DNA from 2 places in the Kitasatospora sp. NPDC002551 genome. Region 1 is predicted to be linked to the other one. Evidence: riboswitches for the same ligand, from Rfam matches in the RefSeq annotation. Region 1 holds a riboswitch; the other holds the start of a gene.
The links. Region 1 has a riboswitch for cyclic di-AMP ahead of ABT093_RS36725 (transglycosylase family protein). Riboswitches for the same ligand answer to the same signal wherever they lie in the genome.
Positions count from the first base shown of each region.

Region 2: another riboswitch for cyclic di-AMP. It lies ahead of ABT093_RS22035 (C40 family peptidase); the one in region 1 lies ahead of ABT093_RS36725 (transglycosylase family protein).

Region 1 is NZ_JBEOWI010000076.1:14,156-21,359, forward strand. Features, by position in the region: gene ABT093_RS36715 (hypothetical protein) at 39-956, shown strand; gene ABT093_RS36720 (hypothetical protein) at 1,017-3,137, opposite strand; cyclic di-AMP (ydaO/yuaA leader) riboswitch at 3,524-3,684, shown strand; gene ABT093_RS36725 (transglycosylase family protein) at 3,671-4,954, shown strand; gene ABT093_RS36730 (hypothetical protein) at 5,103-5,303, shown strand; gene ABT093_RS36735 (LacI family DNA-binding transcriptional regulator) at 5,397-6,416, opposite strand; gene ABT093_RS36740 (glycoside hydrolase family 13 protein) at 6,442-7,204, opposite strand, start outside.
Region 2 is NZ_JBEOWI010000026.1:32,656-39,859, reverse strand. Features, by position in the region: gene ABT093_RS22040 (C40 family peptidase) at 1-792, shown strand, start outside; cyclic di-AMP (ydaO/yuaA leader) riboswitch at 1,139-1,291, shown strand; gene ABT093_RS22035 (C40 family peptidase) at 1,302-2,489, shown strand; gene ABT093_RS22030 (C40 family peptidase) at 2,740-3,804, shown strand; gene ABT093_RS22025 (hypothetical protein) at 4,041-4,985, shown strand; gene ABT093_RS22020 (glycosyltransferase 87 family protein) at 5,014-6,453, opposite strand; gene ABT093_RS22015 (glycosyltransferase family 4 protein) at 6,708-7,204, shown strand, end outside.

The DNA of each region.
Region 1 (7,204 bases):
CTGCGGGCCGGGCGGACCGATGTCCTACGATCTCCGCCATGAGCACCGCAGCCATCCCGGGCGCGCCACTGCCCGTCCGCACTCCAGGCTCCCGTGCGCGGGGGCGCCACCGCCGTCCCGAGCGCCCCGAGATCCCGGCCGGTTCCCCGGCCCTGCTGCTCGCCGTCCCCGCGGCCGCCGGGCCGGAATCCCGGCCCGTCGTCGAGGAGCTGCTGTCCATCGTCCGCAGCGAGCAGAACGGCGTGCGGACCGCCGCCGGCTACCTCCCCTCCGGTGACGGCGGGGCGAGCGGTGAGCGCACCGTCGCCGAACTGCTGGCCGAGGCGGCCGAGGCCGGCCTGCCCGCGCCGGTCGTGGTGCCGCTGGTGCCCGGCCCGCACGACTTCCTGCCCGAACTGCACCGGCTCGCCGCCGAGTACGGCGCCCCCGTCACCGACGCGCTGGGCCCGCACCCGCTGCTCGCCGAGGGCGTCCACGTCCGCCTCTCCGAGGCCGGGCTGGCCCGTGCCGACCGCGCCCGGCTGTTCGCCATCGCGACCGCCGCCGACGGCGTGGTGCTCACCACCGTCGGCGGGCAGGCCGCGGCCGACGCCGCCGGCATCACCGGCATGCTGCTGGCCGCCCGGCTCGCCGTGCCGGTGGTCGCCGCCGCGCTGGACCTGCCCGGCTCCGTCGCCGACGCCGTCGCCCACCTCAAGGAGATGGGCGCCCAGAACCCGGCGCTGGCCCCGCTGGTGATCGGCCCGGAGGCGGACGCCGAGCTGCTCGCCACGGCCGCCGAGGAGTCCGGCTGCCCGTCGGCCGCGCCGCTGGGCGCGTACCAGGCGGTGGGCCAGCTGCTCGCCTCCACCTACCTGGCCGCGCTGCCGGCCGTCGCCCCCGAGGCCGGGGCCGACGAGTCGGACGCCGACGAGGCCGACGGCACGCGCGCCGGCGGGCGGCACGCCGCCCAGTAGCACCCCGTCACGCGGAAGGGCCCGGAACGGACGCACCGCCCCGGGCCCTCCTCGCGTTCCCTACCGGCCCACCCGGGTGGTGGGCGCGGCGGCGTCCTTCAGCTTCAGCGCGGGCACCTGCACCGGCCGCGACTGGCCGGCCAGCGTGGGCACCGCGGCCGCGGCGGCGTTCCACTGCGGCTGGGCGGTGCCCTCCTCGCCCGCCCGGCGCACCTGGAGCACCTCGGTGGACCCGGCCCGGCGCAGCAGGACGTTCTTGGGCGGACCGGCCTGCGGGTCCAGCCACAGCTCGTTGCCGCCGAACTCGCAGTCCAGCACCAGCACGTCGTCCGGCTTGCCGTCGGCCCCGGCGCGGAAGGCGATCCCGGCCCGGCGGTAGCCGGTGAACCGGCAGCGGCCGAAGGTGACCGACTCCCCGGCGAGTTCGTGCCGCGCGGTGGAGACCGCGAAGTCGCTCTTCCCGGCCGCGTCGATCAGCAGCCCGTCGAAGACGGTGCCCCGGTCGCGGCCGAGCGAGTGCAGCGCCACTCCCCCGCCCGCGTTGCCGTACAGCACGCTCGCGGTGTAGTCGAAGTCGTTGAGGTAGGCGCCGTGCTCGATGCCCCAGCCGCCGTTGTGGTACGCGGCGAACTCGGTGACCACGTGGTGCTGCTTGGCGTTGAGCCAGACGAAGATGCCGTCCTGCAGGTTGTTGTGGGCCAGGCAGCGCTGAAAGGTCCAGACGCCCTCGCTGTTCTCCGGCCACTCGAAGCCGGAGGCGCCGTTCGCCCCCTGCACGCCGACCGCCACGCAGTCCAGCGCCTTGCCGCCGGTGCCCGCGCCGAGGTTGAAGCCGGTCAGCCGGTAGGCCCGGGGGTTGGGTTCGAGCAGGGTGCGGGAGGCGACGCAGGACTCGTAGACGATGTCGTCGGACGGCTGCTGGGGGGTGCGGGTGTCCAGCGGACCGTCCCACCAGTAGGCGTCCTCCCAGGTCTCGTGGCTGATGCAGCTGCGGAAGGTGATGCCGTGGCTGGCGTGCGGGACGTACGCGTGGCTGCCGGCGTCGCGGACCACCACGCCCTCGACGACGGTGCCGCGGGTGGCGTCGCCGAGCCGGTGGAAGTGCAGTCCGTACCGGCCGAGCACCGGCGCGGTGACCGGGGCGGTGCCGTCCGGTCCCTTCCAGGTCTCCCTGGTGTCGGCGCGCGGGCCGACCCAGCGCAGCGCGGCGTGCCGCACGTCGGCCCGGCGGGAGCTGGTGAGGTGGACGTGGGTGCGGCCCCAGGCGGTGCCCTCGACCCGGACGCTGCGGGTCAGGTTGAGCACCTCGGCGCCGACGGTGACGCCCCCTCCGGCGGCGACCCGGGGGTGGGCGTACCGCAGCGGGGCGTCCAGGGTGACGGTGGTTCCGCTGACGGACCGGATGGTGACGAGGTCGTAGCCGGCGGCGAAACCCTCCTGGTCGGGCGGGCCGGTCGGGGTGACGGCGAGTTCGTCGCCGGGCAGCCAGCCGGCCGGCGGGGAGGTGAGGTTGACGACCGTGTCGCCGGCCCCGAGCTCGCGGTCGGCGCGGACCCAGGCGGTCTTGGCGGCGCCGTCCAGCCGCAGGTAGCCGGCGCCGGTGACCCAGAGGCCGACGTCGGTGTCGACCACCTTCATGCCGTCGCCCTGGAACCGCTTCTCGTCGACGCCGGGGAAGCGCAGGGTGTGGACGTGGCCGCCGTCGGGGGCGAGGGCCAGGGCGCCGCGGACCTCGACGTTGCCGGCGGCGGCGAGGGTGACGGTGCGGTCGGCGGCGAAGGTGAGCGCGCCGCCCGGCTCGACCAGCAGGGAGCCGACCTCGGCGTCGGTGTCGAGCAGGACCCGGTCGGTGATCCGCACCGCGCTGCGCGGTCCCGGCGGGCTGCCGCCCCAGCCGGCCCGGTCGGACCAGCGGCGGCCGCCCTGGTCGACGGTGGGCGCGGGGGCGGGCTGCTCGGGGGCGCCGGTACCCGGGGGGCCGGTGCCGTCCGGCGGGGCGGCGCCGTGGCCGCCGTCGGAGCCCATCGGGCCGGCGGCCTCGGTCGGGGTGGTCCCGATGACCGCGGCCGGGGTGACCAACCGGGTCTCTCCGGTCAGCGAGCGGCGCAGGATCTCCTCGCCGCTGATCGCCGCGAAGGCGGTGCCGACGGCCAGCCAGCGCAGTAGTGCCCGGCGGGTCAAGTGAGTTCGGGACGGTTCGGTCGGGATGTCCGCTCTGCGGTGCTTTGCCCGGCGATGCGCTCCGCGTGGCCGGGCGGCCGGACGGGGGGTGTTCGGCTCCTCGTCGATGCCCATCGGTGCGTAGCCCTCTCTCCGGACGGCTGCGGCGGTGCCGGCGCGCCGCCGACGCTCTGAAGCATAGGCAGTTGCGTTGGCCACGACCGGCGTTGCGGAAAACCGGTCATTTCTGATCATGAAGGACAGCCGCTCAGCACGGATTTCGCAAACCGTGACGAGCGTCACACATGTTTGCGGTTTGAACGCGCCTCTGCTTAACGTGCTCCCCGTTCGTGGCCACACGGACCCAGCACGTCCGCGACGCCGAGTCCTGCCGTCGGGCGCGCTGGCAGCGCAATGCACCACGGCAGGAGCGGGGGAACCACAGGTAGTTCGCCCAGGACCGGTCCTCGGACCGGCCCCGGGCTAGGGGTGAAGCCGCGTCCACAGCGCGGCCGGGCAACTCCGGCCCGAATCCGACAGCTCACCTCGCAGGCGTGGGAGAGGACCACGTCTTCATGCTGCCCACCAACGGCACCCGACTGTCCGGCCGTACCCGTCGCGCGATCGCCGCCCTCGGCGTCGCGGGCATCGGCCTCACCGTCCCCGGCCTGACCGCCGGCACCGCCTCGGCCGCCTCCGTCGCCACCTGGGACAAGGTGGCCCAGTGCGAGAGCGGCGGCAACTGGAGCATCAACACCGGCAACGGCTTCTACGGTGGCCTCCAGTTCACCAACTCCACCTGGTCCGGGTTCGGCGGCACCGCGTACGCCGCGCGCGCCGACCTCGCCACCAAGGACCAGCAGATCGCGATCGCCGAGAAGGTCCTGGCCGTGCAGGGCCCCGGCGCCTGGCCGGTCTGCTCGGTCAAGGCCGGTCTGACCAAGGGCGGCACCCCGGCCGCGGTGGACACCTCCGCCGCCGCCAAGCCGGCCACCCAGGCCCCGGCCGCGCAGACCCCCGCCGCGCAGGCCCCGGCCGCCAAGCCGGCGGGCAAGCCCGCCGCGCAGCCGCAGGCCGCCACCACCGCGCCCGGCACCGCCCCCGCCGCCGAGCAGCGCCAGAGCGACCGGCAGTGGCGTCAGCAGAGCGGCCAGCAGGCCTCCGAGGCCTACACCGTGGCCGCCGGCGACTGGCTGTCCACCATCGCCGACGAGCAGCACGTCCAGGGCGGCTGGCAGCGCCTGTACGAGCTCAACCGCGCCACCCTGACCGACGGCCCGCACGCCATCTACCCGGGCCAGCGGCTGAGCCTGGGCGACCGTGCCCAGGGCCAGGGCTTCGACTGGTTCAACCGCGCCCAGGGCGACACCCGGGCTCCGTCCGCGCAGACCCAGACCCAGGCCCAGACCCCGGCCACCAAGCCGGCGAACAAGCCCGCCGCGCAGGCCGAGACCCCGGCGCCGGCCCCGACGGCCACCGGCAGCATGGCCGCCGCCGTCGCCTTCGCCCAGTCGAAGGTCGGCCAGGCCTACGTCTACGGCGGCACCGGCAACGGCGGCTGGGACTGCTCCGGCCTGACCCAGGCCGCGCTGCGCGCCGCGGGCATCTCCGTCCCGCGCGTCGCCGCCGACCAGGCCGCCGCGTCCACCCACGTCTCGCTGGACGCCCTCAAGCCGGGCGACCTGCTGTTCTGGTCCAACAACGGCAAGGACTCCGGCGTCTACCACGTCGCGCTGTACATCGGCGACGGCAAGTACGTCGAGGCCGCCAACCCGAGCTCGGGCGTGCGGACGCAGACCGTCGCCAACTGGGCGCCGGACTTCGCCGGCCGGGTCTGATCCCGTCACGCCGCGGCCCCCGGGGAGAGTCCGGTCGCTCCTCCCCGGGGGCCGCGGCATGCCCGGACGCGGGCGCGCGAAGAGCGGCCATGGTCAAACCGGGGCCGCACCGGGCATGCTGCTGCCCTGCACCCGAGGAGGAGTCACCATGGCCCAGGTCACCGTCACGCTCGACGCCAACCTCGCGATCGACGCGATGATGCTGTCCGGCACCAGGAACCCGCAGGACGCCGTCGAACTGATCCTCCGCGACTACCTGGAGCGGGGCCGGCGCACCGAGACCCGCACCGGCGACGCCGCCGACGGCCACCGGGTCACCCAGGACCGCCCGGTCGCCCAGGAGGGCTGAGCGGCCGCAACGCCGAAGGGGCCCGGGAGCACATCCGCTCCCGGGCCCCTTCGGCACCCTGATCGGCGCACGGGCCGCTCAGTACACGGCTGCTCAGCGCGCGCGGGCGCCGGTCGAGCCGCGCATCACCAGCTCCGGCTGGAACATGAACTCCCCGCGCTGCGCGGCGTTGCCGCCGACCTCCTCCAGCAGCGCGTCCACCGCCGCGGTGGCCATCGCCTCCACCGGCTGGCGCACGGTGGTCAGCGGCGGCTCGGTGAAGGCGATCAGCGGCGAGTCGTCGAATCCGACCACCGAGATGTCCTGCGGCACCGCCAGGCCCCGCTGCCGGACCGCCCGTATCGCGCCGAGCGCCATCATGTCGCTGCCGCAGACGATCGCCGTGCAGCCCTTGTCGAGCAGCGCCCCGGCCGCCGCGTGCCCGCCCTCCACGCTGAACAGCGTGTGGTGGACGAGTGCCTCGGCCTCCTCCCGGCTGCGCCCGAGCACCTCCCGCATGGCCGCGGTGAAGCCCTCGATCTTGCGCAGCACCGGCACGTACCGCTGCTGGCCGACCGCCAGGCCGATCCGCTCGTGGCCGAGTTCGGCGAGGTGCTGGACGGCCATCCACATCGCGGCCCGGTCGTCCGGCGAGATGAACGGCGCGTCGATCCGCTCGCTGTAGCCGTTGATCAGCACGAACGGCACCCCGCGCCCGGCCAGCCGGGCGTAGCGGTCGTGGTCGGCGGTGGAGTCCGCGTGCAGGCCGGAGACGAAGACGATGCCCGCCACGCCCCGGTCGACCAGCATCTCCACCAGTTCGTCCTCGGTGGAGCCGCCCGGCGTCTGGGTGCAGAGCACCGGCGTGTAGCCGTGCCGGCTCAGCACCTGCTCGATCACCTGGGCCAGCGCCGGGAAGATCGGGTTGCTCAGCTCCGGCGTGATCAGCCCGATCAGGCCCGCGCTGCGCCGGCGCAGCCGGGTCGGCCGCTCGTAGCCGAGCACGTCCAGGGCCGCCAGCACGGTCTGCCGGGTGGCGGCCGAGACGTTGGCCTTGCCGTTGAGCACGCGGGAGACGGTGGCTTCGCTGACCCCCGCCTGCGCCGCGATGTCTGAGAGTCGCGCCGTAGTCACGATCCCAGAGCCTATTGCAACCACGTCAGACCTCCCACCAGTCGGTGCTGTCCGCGGCGAGCACCGCCTCGCCGTCCGCCACCACCGGGTCGGCGCCGGCGGAGGTGAGCAGCAGTCGGCCGGGGGCCGGTATCCGGACCGGGGCGCCGGTGGTGTTGACGGTGCAGACGAAGGAGCCGCGGCGGAACGCCAGGGTGCCCTCGGGGCCCTCCAGCCACTGGACGTCCGTGCCGGCGCCGAGGTCGGGCCGCGCCTTGCGGACGGCCAGCGCCGAGCGGTACAGCTCCAGGGTGGAGGTCGGATCGCCGGTCTGCGCCTCGACACTGAGGCCGGCCCACTCGGCGGGCTGCGGCAGCCAGGACGGTCCGCCGGCGCTCGGGCCGAAGCCGTAGGGGGCCTCGGTGCCGGACCACGGGATCGGGACGCGGCAGCCGTCGCGGTAGCCGTCCTGGCCGGCCTGACGGAAGAACGACGGGTCCTGGCGGACCTCGTCGGGCAGGTCGGTGACGTCCGGCAGGCCGAGTTCCTCGCCCTGGTAGACGTAGGCGGAGCCGGGCAGCGCGAGCATCAGCAGGGTGGCGGCGCGGGCCCGGCGCAGGCCGAGTTCGCGGTCGCCGGCGGTGCGGATCTGGGTGCCCAGGCCCGGCGGGTTGGCGAACCGGGTGGCGTGCCGGGTGACGTCGTGGTTGGAGAGCACCCAGGTGGTGGGGGCGTCGACCGGGCGCATCGAGTCGAGCGAGAGGTCGATCACCGCGCGCAGCTCGGCGGCGTCCCAGGAGGTGCCGAGG
Region 2 (7,204 bases), on a different contig from region 1:
CAGGTGGCCCGCGGCCAGGACCAGATGACCCAGCTGCAGGCCGGTCTGGCCGAGGTGGCGGGCGAGCAGTACCGCACCGGCGGCATCGACCCGTCCGTCCAGCTGATGCTCACCTCCGACCCGTCCGGCTACCTGGACAAGGCCTCCAGCGTGCAGCAGGCCAGCTCCAGCCAGGCCGAGGCGCTCAAGGGCCTGCAGGAGCAGCAGCGCCGGCTCGACCAGCAGAAGGCCGAGGCGGCCGCCGTGCTGGCCTCGCTGGACAGCACCACCAAGGACCTCAACCAGACCAAGGCCGAGGTCAACAAGAAGCTCCGGGAGGCCCAGGAGCTGCTGAACTCGCTGAGCGCCGCGGACCGCGCGGCCCTGAAGGCGGCGCAGCAGCAGGCCGACCGCGCCTCCCGCGGTTCCGAGCGCACCGACCTGGGCAGCCTGCCGCAGGCGAGCGGCAAGGCGGGCTCCGCGGTCGCCCTCGCGATGAGCAAGCAGGGCTCGCCCTACGGCTGGGGCGACGTCGGCCCGAGCACCTTCGACTGCTCCGGTCTGATGGTCTGGGCGTACGGCAAGGCCGGCGTCTCGCTGCCGCGCACCTCGCAGGCGCAGGGCAACTACGGCACCCGGGTGCCGTCCCTGTCCGAGGCCCAGCCGGGCGACCTGGTCATCTACCGGGACGACCGCAGCCACGTCGGCATGTACATCGGCAACGGCATGGTGGTCCACGCGCCGCGCACCGGTGACGTGGTGAAGGTGATGAAGGCCGACGCCATGAAGATCAACACGATCCGCCGGGTCTGACGGGTCGCCACGACACGCCCGAGGGGCCCGCTGGGGCTCCTGTGATCAGCGCCACCTCCGGTCGGAGGTGGCGTCGGCGTTTCGAGCGCGCTTTCGACCATCTGACGGACAATGATCAGCCCGCCGTGGGGGTGTGATCACATTCGGTCATATTCACAAGGGAACTTGGGCATTCTTCCGGCTTTTTTCTGACAAGGATTTGAACGGATCACGGATCTGTTACTAGGGTCGTGCCTCGAACCACGCACAGTCGATCACCCAGCCTGGGTGGCGGCGGGGTTCGCCGCCGAGTTCGCGAAGCAGCGGGACGGGGCTTCGGGTAGCCCGTCCGAACGAGGGCCCCGCAGTCCGGGGTCCGCTGTGGAACGGAGCCGGGGAACCACGTTCCTCCGGGGTGAATCGGCGCCAGGCCGGCCGCGCGAGCGGCGGGTGAGGCGTCGTAGGGCACGCTTCCGCCCGAACCCGTCAGCTCACCCGGTAGGCGGATGAGGAAGAAGGAGTCCGCCTTCGTGGCGTCCCATCGTCGTCCCAAGCCCGCCGGCCGCGCCCGTGTCTCGATCCTGACCGGTGTCGCCGCCGCTGCCGTTGCCCTGTCCGCGCAGTCCGGCGCCCACGCCGACCCTGCGCCGACCAAGGACCAGGTCAAGGAGCAGGTCGACCAGCTCAACGAGCAGGCCGAGGTCGCCACCGAGAAGTACAACGGGGCCCAGGCCAAGCAGCAGGAGCTGCAGAAGCAGGTCGCCGAGCTGCAGGACAAGGTGGCCCGTCAGCAGGCCGTGGTGATCGAGGCGCAGGGCGGCCTCGCCGAGATCGCCGGTGAGCAGTACCGCACCGGCGGCATATCGCAGACCGTCCAGCTGATGCTCTCCGCCAGCCCGGACAACTTCCTCAACCAGGCCGACGCCCTGAACCAGGCCGGTTCGACCCAGTCCGGCGCGCTGAAGGAGCTCCAGGAGCAGCAGCGCAGGCTCGACCAGGACCGCACCGAGACCCAGACCAAGCTCGCCGAGCTGGAGTCCACCACCCAGCAGCTGAAGACCTCCAAGGAGGAGGTCCAGGGCAAGCTGCAGAAGGCCCAGGACCTGCTCAACACGCTCACCGAGCAGGAGCGCCAGGCCATCCGCGCCGCCGAGGAGAAGGCCGCCGCCGAGGCCAAGGCGAAGGCGGACGCCGCCAAGGCCGAGGCCGCCAAGGCCGCCAAGGAGAAGGCCGACGCCGAGCGCGCCTCCCGCGACACCAACCGCAGCAACCTGAGCGCGCAGTCCGCGCCCTCCTCGGCCCCGGCCTCGGCCCCGGCCGCCGCGGCGTCCAAGCCGGCCGCGCCGGCCGCGCCGGCCGCCAACAGCTCGCGCGGTGCCGCCGCGATCGCGGCCGCCGAGAGCAAGCTCGGCGCCCCGTACGTCTACGGCGCCACCGGCCCCAACTCCTTCGACTGCTCGGGCCTCACCGGCTGGGCGTACGCCCAGGCGGGTGTGTCGCTGCCGCGCACCTCGCAGGCGCAGGCCACCGCCGGCACCCAGATCGGTTCGGACATCTCCAAGGCCCAGCCCGGCGACCTGGTGATCTTCTACGGCGACCGCCACCACGTGGGCATCTACGTGGGCGGTGGCCAGGTCATCCACGCCCCGAAGCCGGGCGCGTCGGTCCGCTACGAGTCGGCGTCCAACATGCCGGTCAACACCATCGTGCGCCTCTGACCGACGGTCGGAACGCCCCGTCAGGCCCGGTCTCCCCCGAGGGAGGCCGGGCCTGCGGCTTTTCCCGGCCCCGCCGGGACGCTCGGTCCGCGAACCGATCTGATGTCCGATCAGTGTCCGAATATTCGGGTTCGGAGGGGTTTGGAATCGGTTGCCCTGACTCGCTAACGTCTGCCACCGGACGCCCGCTTCGACAGCCGCCCGCTCCGGTGCGGCGGCGGGCCGGGCCCAGGATCGGAGCCGACGTCGCATGGCCGTGCACCGCCGTTCCCCGCTGTCAGGTGCGCACGCGTTCGCCCGGGCGCTGGTGCTCACCGCGGCGGCGACCACCGCGCTGGGTGTGGCGGCCGCAGGCAGCGCCCGGGCCGCGCCCGGCTCGCCGGACGCCCCGGCCGACCGCAAGGACGTCAAGGCGCAGGTGGAGCAGCTCTACGACGAGGCCGAGCAGGCCTCCGAGCGGTTCAACGCCGCCCAGGAGGCCCAGCAGAGGCTCCAGCGCGAGACCGGCACGCTGCAGCAGCAGGTCGCCCTCGCCCAGGACGAGCTGAACCGGCTGCGCGGCGACCTCGCCACCGTGGCCGGCGCCGAGTACCGCGGCGGCGGGATGGCGCAGACCGTCCAGCTGATGCTCTCCACCGACCCCGAGGGCTACCTCACCCGGGCCCGCACCCTGGACCAGGCCGCCGTGCGGCAGAATGAGACCCTGCACGAGCTGCTGGGCCGTCAGCGGGTGCTCGACCAGCGCCGGGCCGAGACCACCGCCAAGCTCGCCGAGCTGGAGGAGATCCGCAGGGCGCTGGCCGAGAGCAAGCAGGAGGTCCAGCAGCGGCTCGCCAAGGCGCAGCGGCTGCTCAACAGCCTCGGCGCCGCCGAGCGCGCCCGGCTCGCCGCCCAGGACGCCCGGGAGGCGGAGCAGCGCGCCACCCGCGGCACCGACCGGCTGGACCTCGGCAGCACCCCGCCGGCCTCCGAACGCGGCGCCGCCGCGCTGGCCGCCGCGGTGCGGATGATCGGCTCGCCCTACGTGTACGGATCCACCGGGCCCAAGGCGTTCGACTGCTCCGGTCTGATGTACTGGAGCTGGCGGCAGGCGGGAGTGACCCTGCCGCGCACCTCGCAGGCCCAGGCGCGCGCCGGGCAGCGGGTCGGCCTCTCCGAAGCGCGGCCGGGGGACCTGGTGATCTTCTACCGGGACATGCACCACGTCGGGATGTACGCCGGCGGCGGGGTGATCGTGCACGCCCCCTACCCGGGTGCCAAGGTCCGCTACGAGAGCGTCACCGCGATGCCGGTCTCGGGGGTGATCCGGCTCTGAGCCGCCTGGACACCGCCGCCGGCCGCGGGCCGTCCCGGCGCACCGCCCTGCTGCTCGCGGCCGGCGGACTGGCCCAGCTGTCGCTGCCCGGGGCCGCCCCGGCGCGGCCCGCCGCCGCGGCCTCGGACGAGCACGTCGGCGTCCTGGCGCTGCTCGACGAGCGGGCCCGGGCGCTGACCGCCGGGCCGCCCGCGCTGCCGCTGCGGGCCGGCTACCGGAACCTGCTGCTCGGCCCGGTGGACGCGGCCGGGCGGTGCGCCGCCACCGCCGAGCTGACCGTCGTGGTGAGCGGGTACGACCGGCAGCCGGTCGTCCACCCGCGCCGGCTGGCGCTGGCCCGCTCCGCCGCCGGCTGGCGGGTCGAACGCGAGGAGGGCGCGGGCGGACCGCCGCCGCTGTGGGACCTCGGCACCGTCCGGGCCGGCGCCGGAGCGCGCTGCCTGGTGCTCGGGGTGGACGCCGGGGCCGGCGGGGGCGCCCCCGCCGGACTCGCCGCCGTCGGCGACCGGGCGGTGTCCGCCGTCGAGGCCCTCTGGGGCACCGCCTGGGCCGGCCGGCTGCTGCTGGAACTGCCCGCCACCGGGGAACAGTTCACCCGGCTGCTGGCGGACGAGCGGCCCGGCTGGTCCGGGATGGCCGCTGTCACCGTGGCGGCGCCCGGCGCGCCGCTGAACGCCCCGGCCGACCGGATTCTGGTCAACCCGGAGACCTACGCGGGCCTGAGCGACTTCGGCCGGCAGGTGGTGGTCACCCACGAGGCGGTGCACGTGGCGACCCGGGCGGACACCCGCGCCTGGACGCCGCTCTGGCTCTCCGAGGGCGCCGCCGACTGGACCGGCTACCGCGACTCGGGCCGCGCCGCCCACCGGATCGCCCCGGAGCTGGCCCGGGACGTCGCCGACGGGCGGCTGCCCACGGCACTGCCCGAGGACGCCGCCTTCACCGCCGCCGGGGAGGGGCTCGCCCAGGTCTACGAGCAGGCCTGGCTGGCCTGCGACCTGATCGCCCGCCGGTACGGGCCGCAGCGGCTGGTGGACCTCTACCGGGCGGTCGGCGCGGCGGCCCCGGGCGCGGACCGCCCGGCCTGGCTGGACGGACTGCTGCGGGAGCGGCTGGGCCTCGGCCTGGCCGAGTTCACCCGCCTCTGGCTGGCCGAGGTCCGGGCGCTAGCCGCCCGCTAGGAGGGGCTGCGCGCCTCCCGGCGCGGAGTCAGGGCCGGGCGCCCTGGCGCCGGTCGCCGGGTGCGCCGCGCGGCCGGTCGATGCCGTCCAGCAGGTCCTGCTCGTACGCGATGCCCGGGCGCACCGAGAACGCGGCCGCCGGCACCGGCTCCGGGCGGGGCAGCACCACGGTCTCCGCGAGCCGCTCGGTGCGCCGGGTGGAGCGCCAGAGCCGGACGCAGGACAGCCCGGTCGCGGTCAGCAGCAGCAGGTTGCGCAGGGTCAGCACGGCGATCGCGCCCGGCTTGCTGGCGACCACGTCGCCGAAGACCAGCGGGAACTCCACCAGGGTCAGCGGGGTCGCGGCCAGGATCAGCAGCGCCACCGGCCGCTGGCTGCTGCCGCGCACCGTCAGGCAGACCGCCGAGACGCCGACCAGCCAGACCAGGTACTGCGGGCTGATCACCCGGCTGGTCACGGTGAAGATCAGCAGCGCGGCGAGCGCCGCGTCGTACATGGTGGCGGCGTTGCGGCGCCGGGCGGTGAACCGCCACAGCAGCAGCCAGCCGAAGCCGAGCACGGTGCCGGCCAGCATCACCTTGCTGACCAGCTCGACCCACGGCCCGAGCATCTCCACCGAGCCGTAGTTCATCATCACCTTGCCGTCCCAGGCCCCGGCGATCCGGGCGAAGTGGATCGGCAGCGCGCCGACCGACTCCACCTCGATGCCGCGGTCCTTCTGGAACGTCAGGAACTCGAACGCGCCGTTCATCCCGGCCGCCAGCAGGAAGGCGATCGCCGCGGTCGCGGCCGCCGCGGCGGTCCACGAACGGCGGGTGCGCCGACCGGACGGGGTGCCGATCAGGCCGAGCAGCGGCCAGATCTTGACGATGCCGCCGAGGCCCAGCAGCAGGCCGCCGATCGCCGGGCGGCGGATCAGCGCCAGCAGGCCGGCCACCGCGATCGCGGTGACGATCACGTCGTAGCGGTTGTAGATCATCGGACCGAGCAGCGGGACGCCGGCCACCCAGACCCAGGCACCGGTCAGCGCCCGGCCCCTGCGCAGCCCGGTGCGGACCAGCAGGGCCATCGCGACCGCGTCGGCGATCCCGCAGATCACCCAGAACGACACCAGGTACGACCAGGGCAGCAGGCCCGGGAGCATGATCACCAGGGCGGCGCCGGGCGGGTACTGCCAGGTGACGTCGTCCAGCGGGAAGGTGCCGGTCTGCAGCACGCCGTACCAGCCGTGGTAGATCAGCCAGACGTCGGCGGTGATGTCCCCGCCGGGCATCCGCAGCACGCCGGTCACCAGCAGCAGCAGGAGCGTCCGGGTGGCCACCCAGGTCCCGCCCAGCGCCAGGAGGGCGCCCGAGCGGCCGGAGGGGCGCGTGGTGCTCGGCGCCGGCTCGCGGCGGACGGCGAGCGCCGTGCCGGAGCCCTCGGCGCCGCTGGATGTACCGGACTCGGTGGCCGGGGCCAACTCCACTGCGCTCCCTCGTTCGTCTCGGACGTCCCGCCGGCGGCGCCGCGCGACGGGCGCCCGGGCGGTCCGGGCGGGTCCTGGCCGGGCTGCCGCCACGGGGCCGGACCGGCCGTGCCGACCACCCGGTACTAGGACAGACCCGGGGGTGGAACGGTTGCCGTACGCGGATCCGTTCCCGGCGGGTCGTGGTGTTGACCTATCGTACGGATCACCCAGCGGTACACCGAGCACCCCCCGACCGAGCGAGCCGTGGCCTGATGCACAAGACCTTGATCGTGACCAACGACTTCCCCCCGAGGCCCGGGGGCATCCAGGCCTTCGTCCACAACATGGCCGTCCGTCAGCCCGCAGGGAGCGTCGTGGTGTACGCCTCCACCTGGCGCGACGGCACCGAGGTGGCGCGCTTCGACGCGGAACAGCCGTTCCCGGTGATCCGCGACCGGACGAAGGTGATGGTTCCCACACCGCGGGTCACCCGGCGGGCCGCCGAGATCCTGCGCGCCGAGGGCTGCGACTCGGTCTGGTTCGGCGCCGCCGCGCCGCTCGGGCTGATGGCCCCCACGCTGCGCCGGGCCGGCGCCGGGCGGCTGCTCGGCATGACCCACGGCCACGAGGCCGCCTGGGCCCAGCTTCCGGCGGCCCGGCAGCTGCTGCGCCGGATCGGCGCGGGCACCGACGTGCTCACCTACCTCGGCGAGTACACCCGCTCCCGGATCGCCGCCGCCGTCGGCCCGCAGGCGGCCGCGCGGATGGT